Regions from separate parts of the Streptomyces sp. NPDC001480 genome, predicted to be linked through region 1. Evidence: riboswitches for the same ligand, from Rfam matches in the RefSeq annotation. Region 1 holds a riboswitch; each other region holds the start of a gene.
The links. A riboswitch is a leader RNA that binds a small molecule or an ion and turns the genes downstream of it on or off. The one in region 1 is predicted to bind cobalamin.

Region 1 (3,287 bases):
CACGTCGGTCATCGCTCCTCCTTGGACTCGACCGAGTGCAAAGCTATACCCAGTGCAAGAAATATTCGAGTGCAAGAAACATCTTGGTGCGAGAAAAATCCGGGTGCAGATTTTTGGTACGGTGGCGGCATGACAGGGCTGCGTGAACGCAAACGCGCTCGGACCCATGCCGCTATCTCCGACGCGGCCATCGCGCTCTTCCTCGAGCACGGGTTCGACCAGGTGTCGGTGGCGCAGGTGGCGGAGGCCGCCGAGGTGTCGAAGCGGACGGTGTTCGCCTACTTCCCCACCAAGGAGGAGCTCGTCATCCACCGCCTCGCCGACCACGAGACCGAGGCCGCCCGCGTGGTGCGCGCCCGGCCGCCGGCCGTCGGGCCGCTGTCGGCCCTCCGCGACCACTTCATGGCGGGCCTGCGCGACCGCGACCCGATCACCGGCCTCAACGACGTGCCGCAGATCCTGGCGCTGACCCGGATGATCCTTCGGACCCCGGCGCTGCGCACGAGGATGGTCCGCTTCGACGAGGGCGCGGAACGCGCGCTCGCGGAGGCGCTGCGGGACACCGCCGAGGTCCCCGCGCTGACCGCGCGCCTGGCGGCCGGTCAGATGGTGGGTGCGCAGCGGCTGCTGTCCATGGACAACTTCCAGGCGGTGGCCGGCGGCCGGTCCGCCGACGACCGTTACCCGGAGGCGGTCGCCGACGCCGAACACGCCTTCACGCTGCTGTCCGAGGGGCTGGCCGCGTACGTGTGACCGGCGACGGACCCTGGAGGGCCTGTCCGGTCAGCACACCTGGTCGGTGCCGGCCGGTGCCGGTGCCGGTGCCGGTGCCGTCCAGCGTTCCTCCACCCTGGCCACCTTCCAGTAGGTCAGGGCCGCCGCCCACACCACTACGAACAGGACGACGATGGTGTAGCCGACGTTGTCCAGGTCGAGGCCCGCGATCCAGCCGGTCAGACCGTCGCGGAGGTCGAGCTTGTCGTGCAGGACGCCGACCAGCTCGATGGTGCCGATGAAGAAGGCGACGGCGATGGACAGCCCGGTGATGGTGAGGTTGTAGAAGACCTTGCGCACCGGGTTCGAGAACGCCCACTGGTAGGCGAAGTTCATGAACGTGCCGTCGAGGGTGTCGAACAGGCTCATCCCGGCCGCGAACAGCAGGGGCAGGCAGAGGATCGCGTACCAGGGCAGGCCGGCCGCCGCGCCCGAGCCGGCCATCACCATCAGCGTGACCTCGGTGGCGGTGTCGAAGCCGAGGCCGAAGAGGAAGCCCAGGGGGAACATCTGGCCGGGGCGGGAGACGGACTTCGTCAGGCGGCCGAGGACGCGGTTCATGAAACCGCGGGAGTCGAGGTGGGCCTCGAGTTCCGCCTCGTCGTACGTGCCTGCCCGCATCGCCCTGAACACGCGCAGGATGCCTGTCAGGGCGACCAGGTTGAGGGCGGCGATGAGGTAGAGGAACGTGCCGGAGATCGTCGTACCCATGAAGCCGAGGACCTGGTGGGTGCGCGAGCCCTCGTTCATCACCTTGCCGGCGAGCTGGGTGCCGCCCGCGATCAGCGCCGCGAGGACGACGACCACGCTGGAGTGCCCGAGCGCGAACCAGAAGCCCACCGACACCGGCCGCTTGCCGTCGGCCATCAGCTTGCGGGTGGTGTTGTCGATCGCGGCGATGTGGTCGGCGTCGAACGCGTGCCGCATGCCCAGGGTGTAGGCGGTGACGCCGAGGCCGATACCGAAGGCCTTGGAGCCGACCTTGTAGTGCTCGGGGACCACGAGCAGGAAGAGGATCCCGAAGGCGACGACGTGCAGGGCGACGATCACCGTCAGCAGCCCCGCCGTCCTGACCGTGTCCTCGCGCCGCCACTTGAAGGAATTTTCCGGCAGGGTCATCCGGTTCACGCTCCAGCACCTCGTGGATCACTTCGTGAGCTGCCGTGGCCGGTCTCCTGGCTTACGGGTCATGCGTCCGCCGTCCCTGCCTTCCCGGTCGTACGACCAGTGGCCCGGCGGGTGCCGGACGGGACGGGAACTCCCCGATCACAGTGGCGAGGGCCGCGTCGACATCGCATCGACTTCCCGAACACCACGGCCCGCCCACCGTAGGTGCGCGGGCGGTCGTCTGCATAGCTGCGCACCTGCGCAGGTATCGAAGATCACAGAACGGTGCCTGCGAACATGGCGGTATGCATCTCGTGCCTGCCGACCGCGCGGACCGTCGCACCATCGACGGTCACCGGGTGTGCGACGCCATCGCCGCGATCGGCGAACCCGGCCATGTGCGCGCCTGGGCCGACCGCTTCGCCCTGCTCGCCGACGCCAAGCGCCTCGCGCTGCTGCTCGCCCTGCACCGCACCGGCCCGCTCGCCGTGTCCGACCTGGCGATCGCGACGGGAATGAACGACCCCGCGGTGTCGCAGGCGCTCAGGCTGCTGCGGGCCGCGGGGGTCGTGGAGGGGGAGAAGGAGGGCCGCGTGGTCAGGTACCGGGTGGTGGACACGGAGGTCCAGGACCTGCTCGGGCACTGCGCGGCCGACGGAGGCTGACCGGACCCGGCCCTCCCGGGGCGGGGTCAGCCGCGTGCGGTTCGCTTGCGGCGGGTTGCTACGACGATGGCGGCGCCGCCGGCGAGGAGCACCGCCGCGCCTCCGGCGATGATGCCGGAGCCGCTGCCGCCACCGGTCTCGGCGAGGTCGCCGCCGCCACCGTCGGGGGTCGGGGCCGGGGTCGGGGTCGAGGTCGACTCAGAGGCGGACGGGGTCGGGGTGGCGGTGGACTTCGACTCCGAGGCGCTCGGGGTCGGGGCCGTCGGCTGGGCCGGGGCGGAGGCCGGCGTGGTGGGGGTCGGCGTGGCGGACTCGGTGGAGGTGCACTCCTTCGTGCCGCCGTTCCAGGCCGCGATCAGCTTGTCCTTGATCACCGGGTGGTCCGGGCCCTTGGGCAGGTCGCCGTGCTCGAAGCCGTCCTTGGCGTGGAGCTTGCCGTCGAACTTCACCGCGCCCCGGTACAGGTCGAGCTGCGCGAAGCAGCCCGCGTCGGGCACCGCGATGTCGAGGGAGTCGGTCTGGCCCGGCTTGACGGTCACCGAGTCGAAGTCGACGAAGACCTGCTCGCCGGAGGTGTTGAAGGAGGCACCGTGGGCGAGGTAGGAGGCCAGCGAGGCGGTGCAGGTCGAGGCGTCACCGGCGGTGCGGACCTTGATGTGGACCTTGCCGTCGCCGGTGGGCCTGAGGTTCTGGTCGTCGACCTTCACCGAGTCGAAGAAGCTGGTGCCGTCGAGCGAGAAC
Region 2 (3,287 bases), on a different contig from region 1:
TCTTCCCGGCCCGGGGCTGGCTCGACCTGGGCACGCAGGTCAGCACCGGATCCGGCTTCCCCGTCGGCCAGTTCGGCGCCATGCGTTCCGTCTGGGGCATGACCACCCGGCAGACCGTCATCGGCGTCCGGGGCCCCGAGCACGCCATCACCTACGAAGAGTCCCTCGCCCTGCACACCGTCAACGTCGCCCGGCTGACGGGCGAGGAGGACCTGCGCGGCACCCTCACCCCCGGTCGCTTCGCCGACCTCACCGTCTGGGACCAGGGCCCCGCCCACTGCCCCGCCGACGTCCTGCGCGACCTGAACCCCCGTCCGCACCATCGTCGGCGGCCTCCTCGTCACGCCGCCGGCGCGCGGTAGAACACCTGCCTGTTATGTTCGCGACCGAGGCAGGCGATCCGCGTCCCATGCCGACCGCAGGAGGAGCAGCCACGTGACCAGCCGCGTCACCTTCGTCTCGGCCGCGACGAGCCCGTCGCTGCGCCAGGCCCGCTTCTACGACGGCGATTCGGTGGACGACGCCGGGGCGGCCCGCGCCCGCTCGGCGGCCGGGTCGTTGCCCTCGCCGGCCCGGGTGGCCACGTCCCCGGGTGCGCGCTGCCGGGAGACGGCGGCGGCGCTCGGCCTGGACGTCGTGGAGACGCCGGAGTTGCGCGGTCTGGACGTGGGCCGCTGGCGAGGCCGCACCCTTGACGAGGTGGCGGCGGCCGAGCCGGAGGCAGTGGGCCACTGGCTCGCCGATCCCGGCTGGGCAGGACACGGCGGGGAGTCGGTGCGGGACGTGTGCGAGCGGGTCGGGCACTGGCTGGACACCGCGCAGGACACGGACGGCCGTACGCTCGCCGTGGTCGAGCCGGAAGTCGTACGGGCCGCGGCCGTTCACGTACTGGGCCTGCCCGCGTCCGCCTTCTGGCGGCTGGACGTACCGCCGCTGACGGCCACGGAGCTCAGTGGGCGGGCCGGACGGTGGAATCTGCGGCTCGGGCAGCCGCTGGCCGCGTCGGCCACCGTCTCGGCGCGCTGAGACCCTCCCTCCCGTGTCCCGGAAGCGTTCAGTTCGGGGTGGGAGCCGTCCGCCCGGACCGGGCCGCCGCGGGTTCGGGATTGAGCTGCCGCTCGGCCAACTCGCCGAAGAGCAGGCCGAATCCGCCCCACAGGACGGTCTGGACGGCCAGGGCCGACAGGCGGAACCGCCACAGCAGGGTGGCCGGGAAGTCCTTCGGCACCTCGTTGACGACCGGCAGGAACGCGTACGCCAGTCCGATCACGACGACGAACGCGGCCACCGCGGCCACCGTCGCCCACCAGGTGCCCAGAGCGGGCGCCAGGCGTTTGCCCAGGAGGGTGGCTCCGATCGCGAGAAGGATGCTGAGCAGCATCATCAGGAAGTACAGGGTGGTCCGCTTGCCGATGGTGTCGGGCTCACCGACGGACGGCGGGTTGGCCGGGTACTTCAGGAACGGGACGACGTACACGGCGAGCAGGGCGCAGCCGGACAGCAGCAGAGCCGTCGCCCGTGGGCTGAAGCGGCCGATCCGGCCCAGCGCGAAGCAGTACGCGAGCGCGGCGATGCCGCCGAAGGCGACCCCGTAGACCAGGACGCCGGTGGCGAGGCCGGCGGTGGACTGGAGGGAGCGGGAGACGACCTCCATCTCGTGTTCGTGGGAGTGGGCGTCCTCGAAACTGATCGCCTTGTCGACATTCGGCTCACCGAGGAGGTAGGCGACGACCAGGGCGAGCACGCCGGCGGCCAGGCCGGCGAGCATGCCCCGCACGAGGAGATTTCTTACCGTTGCGGAATTCATGGGCGTGCGGCGTCCCTCGCGTCAGTGGCAGGGGAAGCCGAGCAGGTGGCGGGCGTCGTGCACCCACTCGTGGACGTCCGTGCCGTTGAGCACGGAGGTGGCGCCCTGCTCGGCGCCGACGAAGTACAGCAGGACCAGCATCAGGATGCCGAAGAAGACCGCCCAGGGGGCTATCGCCTTCAGCGGCAGCTTGGCGGGGATGGCGGGAGTGGTGGCTGTCGGCTGGGCGACGGACTGCGCCATGGCAGTGCCTCCTCTGGGAGTTCGCGTCCCATCTCGGTGGTGCACAGGACGACGGCCACGGGTCTGACTCGCCGGACGCCCCGGAGGGCGTCTGGCACACAGTGGCGCGACCGTGCCGGATTCCCACCGGCTTCCGTCTCGCCGTCGTCAATATCGGACAGACCGTACCGCAGTGACGCGGACACGGCCAAGACCGCATGGGGCCCGGTGGGTCAGCGTGAACGTGCCGGCGAGAGCATGGACTTCCAGGACCGGTTTCGTTTGAAGGGAAGCTCGAAGAGCCGCGCGAACAGCCGAGCCGACAGCACCGAAGCGGGCAGCCCCAGGACCAACGTGAAACAGAACGTGGGCAGTCCGGCCGACACGTACTGCGGGGCGATCTTCCGGACGACGACCATGACGATCGGCAGATGAATGAGGTAAAGGCTGTACGAGAAGTCACCGAGGCTACGCATGGACCGCATGGCCAGCAGTCGCATCACGCATGCCGGCCGCCCGGTGGCGATCGCCGCCAGAAACATCGTCATGGCCGGTGCGACGGCGAGATCCATCCAGAAGTAGTGCTTTGTCGTCCAGGCCGATCCTTGGACGGCGATGAGCAGTATCACCGGCACGGCGGCCAGAGCGGCGAGCCAGTGCCAGGGCATGCGTCGGACCTTCTCTCCCGCGACGATGATTCCCGCGCCGACCAGACCGGCGACGAACACGGGCGCGAGATTCGGGGTCAGCCAGTTGTCACCTTCGTCCGGCAACGCGTTGTCGGCCAACAGCCCGCGCAGGACGACCAGCAGCGTCACACCCCCGACCAGGAGTACCGCCCCCAGCCGTCTCCGGACAAGGAGCAGCAGCGGGAAGACGAGGTAGAGCTGCGCCTCCACGGCGATCGACCAGAACGCACCGTTCGGCGTGCGAGCCGTGAGGACATCCTGGGCGACGAGGCCGTACACGAGAACCGTTCTGATGTTCGGCGGCCCATGATGCGACGCGGGCACCACGAAGTAACCGATCACCACGCTCAACGCGAGTGCGGCCCAGTACGGCGGAAGGATTCGCCAGGCTCGGCGCCGTAAGAACCGGAGGACCCCGCCCTGCCGCCAACCACCGCGCGCCGGGGAGATGGCCAGCGAAAATCCGGACAGTACGAGGAAGAAGACAACGGCGAGGCGTCCGTACATCAGCCAGCCCAGCCAGGGCGGCCCCGAGTTTTTCGGAAAGCCGGGAAAGGCGAGCAGCCAGC
Region 3 (3,287 bases), on a different contig from region 1:
AGATTGCTTACGTTCCACCAGCCAATGACGCTCGAAAGAATGCCTGGGTAAATGGAAAGCTTCTCGCTGATCCTCGCGATCGTGGTCGTGACCGCGCTCGCGTTCGATTTCACGAACGGTTTCCACGACACCGCCAACGCGATGGCCACCACCATCTCGACCGGCGCGCTCAAGCCCAAGGTCGCGGTGGCCATGTCCGCCGTGCTCAACCTTGTGGGTGCCTTCCTCTCCGTGGAGGTCGCCAACACGATCTCCAAGGGGCTCGTCGACGAGAACGGCATACGTCCCGAGGTCATCTTCGCCGCCCTGGTCGGCGCGATCCTCTGGAACCTGCTCACCTGGCTGGTGGGGCTGCCCTCCAGTTCCTCGCACGCCCTCATGGGCGGCCTGATCGGCGCCACCGTCGCCTCCGCGGGCTTCGGTGCCGTCCACGGTGACGTCCTCGTCACCAAGGTGCTGCTCCCGGCGGTCGCCGCGCCGGTCGTCGCAGGGCTGGCGGCGATGCTCGCCACTCGGTTCTCCTACGGCATCGGCAAGAACGCCGAGGGCGAGGCCACCCGCAAGGGTTACCGCGCCGGCCAGATCGCCTCGGCCGGTCTGGTCTCCCTCGCCCACGGCACCAACGACGCGCAGAAGACGATGGGCATCATCACGCTCGCGCTGATCGCCGGCGGCTCCATCGCCCCCGGCTCCAACCCTCCCACCTGGGTGATCCTCTCCGCGGGCATGGCCATCGCGCTCGGCACCTACATCGGCGGCTGGCGCATCATCCGCACCATGGGCAAGGGCCTGACCGAACTGGAGCCGCAGCAGGGCTTCGCGGCCCAGACGAGCGCCGCCACCGCCATCCTCGCCTCCTCCCACCTCGGCTTCTCCCTCTCCACCACCCACGTCGTCTCCGGCTCCGTGATGGGCGCGGGCCTGGGCCGCAAGGGCGGAGTGGTCCGCTGGTCCACGGCGACCCGGATGTTCGTCGCCTGGGCGCTGACCCTCCCGGCCGCCGCGCTGGTCGGCGCGCTCGCCGAGACGGTCACGGACCTCGGCGACTGGGGCACCGCGCTGGTGGCGGTCTTCCTGGTGGCCTCCAGCGCCGCGATCTGGAAGCTCTCCCGCCGCGAGGTGGTCGACGCGACCAACGTCAACGAGACCGAGGAGCCGGCCGGCGTGGTCACCACCGCGATCGCCGTCGTCACCCCGCCCCCGGTGGGTGTGGTGGCCGAGGACCTGTCGGCCACGATCCCGTCCCCGGCGGCACCCGTCGCCGCCGACCCGGCGACCCCGCCGGCCGCCGCCGTCTGATCCCGGGCACCCGGACACCAAGAAAGCAGCTCTGTTATGAAGATCGACTGGGCAGCCCTCGGCTCCGTCTTCGGCGTCAGCCTCGCGGTCACCGTCGGCCTGGTGGCCCTCTTCACCCTGGGCGTCCAGGGTCTGGCACGACGCGAACGCGCCGTCGCGCAGGGCGACTCGGCGGCCGCGGCCGTCGCCGGCGCGTACGTGTGCTTCGCGGCATGCGCGGCGGCGGTGGCCTACGGGATCTACCTGATCATGCACAAGGCCTGACCGAGGCCTCGAACAGGCTCCTTCCCGAAGACTTCGAAGTCTTCGGGAAGGAGCCTTTCGCATGCCGCCCCACCACCACCCGGGCTTCGATGTGGGCCTCAGCACACTCTCCCCGTGCAGGTCAACGGCAAGTTGACGGCCCTTCCGGGGCCGTGGTGGACTTCCGGGGCCATGTACGGCGGCAAGGGAGGAAGCCGGTGTGAATCCGGCGCGGTCCCGCCACTGTCACCGGGGTAGGTAGCCCCGGGAGCCAGGAACTCCCACCGCCGGTCTCGTCGAACCAGGGCGCGGACACCCTGAGTGAGGACATATCGCCATGCTCGCCTGCCGTTCGAGGTACAGCACCAGACCGCTGCCCGCGCCCACGGCCGGCTGAGCCGATGCGTGCCGATCGCGTCTTCGCGTACGGCGCCGCCGCCGGCCTCCTCGGTGACCAGCTGCTCGGTGATCCGCGGCGCGGGCATCCGGTGGCCGCGTTCGGGCGGGCCGCCGGTGCCGTGGAGCGGGTGCTGTGGCGGGACCACCGGGGCTGGGGCGCCCTGCACACCGCGGTGTGCGTGGGCGGTGCCGTCGGCCTGGGTGCCGTCGCCGCCGCGGCCGTACGCCCCTCCCGTGCCGCGTCCGTCGCGCTGACCGCCGCCGCCACCTGGGCCGTCGTGGGCGGAACCTCCCTCGCACGCGAGGCCCGTGGCATCGGGCGTGCCCTCCAGGCAGGGGACGTCGAGGCTGCCCGGGCGCGGCTGCCGCACCTGTGCGGCAGGGACCCGCAGGCGCTGGACGCCGACGGGATCGCCCGGGCCGTCGTGGAGTCCGTGGCCGAGAACACCTCCGACGCGGTGGTGGGCGCCCTGGTGTGGGGAGCCGTGGGCGGGGTGCCCGGGCTGCTCGGCTTCCGGGCCGTCAACACCCTCGACGCCATGGTCGGGCACAAGTCGCCCCGGTACCGGCGGTACGGGTGGGCCTCGGCCCGGCTCGACGACCTCGTGGGCTGGCCGGGGGCGCGGTTGACCGCCGTACTGGCCGCCGCGGCCGGGGACGACCGCCGTGGTGCCGTACGGGCCTGGCGGGCCGACGCGGACCGGCATCCGAGCCCGAACGCCGGGCCCGTGGAGGCCTCGTTCGCGGGCGCGCTCGGCGTGCGGCTGGGCGGGACGCTGTCGTACGGCGGGCGGGTTGAACACCGCCCGGTGCTGAACCAGGGGGGACGCACCGTCACCGTCCCCGACATCGAACGGGCCGTACGGCTCTCCAAGCGCGTCGGCCTGCTCGCGCTCGGCGTCGGCGTCGCCGCGCGCGCCGTTGTGAAGGGACGTGGGAAATGAGCGGGGGTCTCCTCGTCGCCGGCACCACCTCCGACGCGGGCAAGAGCGTCGTCACGGCCGGGATCTGCCGCTGGCTGGTGCGGCAGGGCGTCAAGGTCGCGCCGTTCAAGGCACAGAACATGTCCCTCAACTCGTTCGTGACGCGCCAGGGCGCGGAGATCGGGCGGGCGCAGGCCATGCAGGCGCAGGCCTGCCGCGTCGAGCCGACCGCGCTGATGAACCCCGTGCTGCTCAAGCCCGGTGGGGAGCAGAGCAGCCAAGTGGTGCTGCTGGGCAAGCCGGTGGGCGAGCTGAGCGCGCGCGGCTACCACGGGGGGCGGCAGCAGAAGCTGCTGGGGACCGTGCTGGACTGCCTCGCCGAGTTGCGGGGCACGTATGACGCGGTGATCTGTGAGGGCGCCG

Region 2: another riboswitch for cobalamin. It lies ahead of ACFY01_RS29925 (CbtB-domain containing protein); the one in region 1 lies ahead of ACFY01_RS21930 (HoxN/HupN/NixA family nickel/cobalt transporter).
Region 3: another riboswitch for cobalamin. It lies ahead of ACFY01_RS07565 (cobalamin biosynthesis protein); the one in region 1 lies ahead of ACFY01_RS21930 (HoxN/HupN/NixA family nickel/cobalt transporter).

Annotation. Positions count from the first base shown of each region.
Region 1 covers NZ_JBIAVX010000008.1:329,483-332,769, reverse strand. Annotated here, with positions in the region: gene ACFY01_RS21940 (FAD-dependent oxidoreductase) at 1-12, opposite strand, end outside; gene ACFY01_RS21935 (TetR family transcriptional regulator) at 130-753, shown strand; gene ACFY01_RS21930 (HoxN/HupN/NixA family nickel/cobalt transporter) at 784-1,893, opposite strand; cobalamin riboswitch at 1,922-2,106, opposite strand; gene ACFY01_RS21925 (ArsR/SmtB family transcription factor) at 2,187-2,546, shown strand; gene ACFY01_RS21920 (LAETG motif-containing sortase-dependent surface protein) at 2,573-3,287, opposite strand, start outside.
Region 2 covers NZ_JBIAVX010000012.1:338,039-341,325, reverse strand. Annotated here, with positions in the region: gene ACFY01_RS29940 (amidohydrolase family protein) at 1-362, shown strand, start outside; gene ACFY01_RS29935 (histidine phosphatase family protein) at 436-1,026, shown strand; gene ACFY01_RS29930 (CbtA family protein) at 1,055-1,807, opposite strand; gene ACFY01_RS29925 (CbtB-domain containing protein) at 1,829-2,050, opposite strand; cobalamin riboswitch at 2,087-2,231, opposite strand; gene ACFY01_RS29920 (acyltransferase family protein) at 2,263-3,287, opposite strand, start outside.
Region 3 covers NZ_JBIAVX010000003.1:60,558-63,844, forward strand. Annotated here, with positions in the region: gene ACFY01_RS07555 (anion permease) at 52-1,299, shown strand; gene ACFY01_RS07560 (hypothetical protein) at 1,336-1,563, shown strand; cobalamin riboswitch at 1,703-1,843, shown strand; gene ACFY01_RS07565 (cobalamin biosynthesis protein) at 1,944-2,885, shown strand; gene ACFY01_RS07570 (cobyric acid synthase) at 2,882-3,287, shown strand, end outside.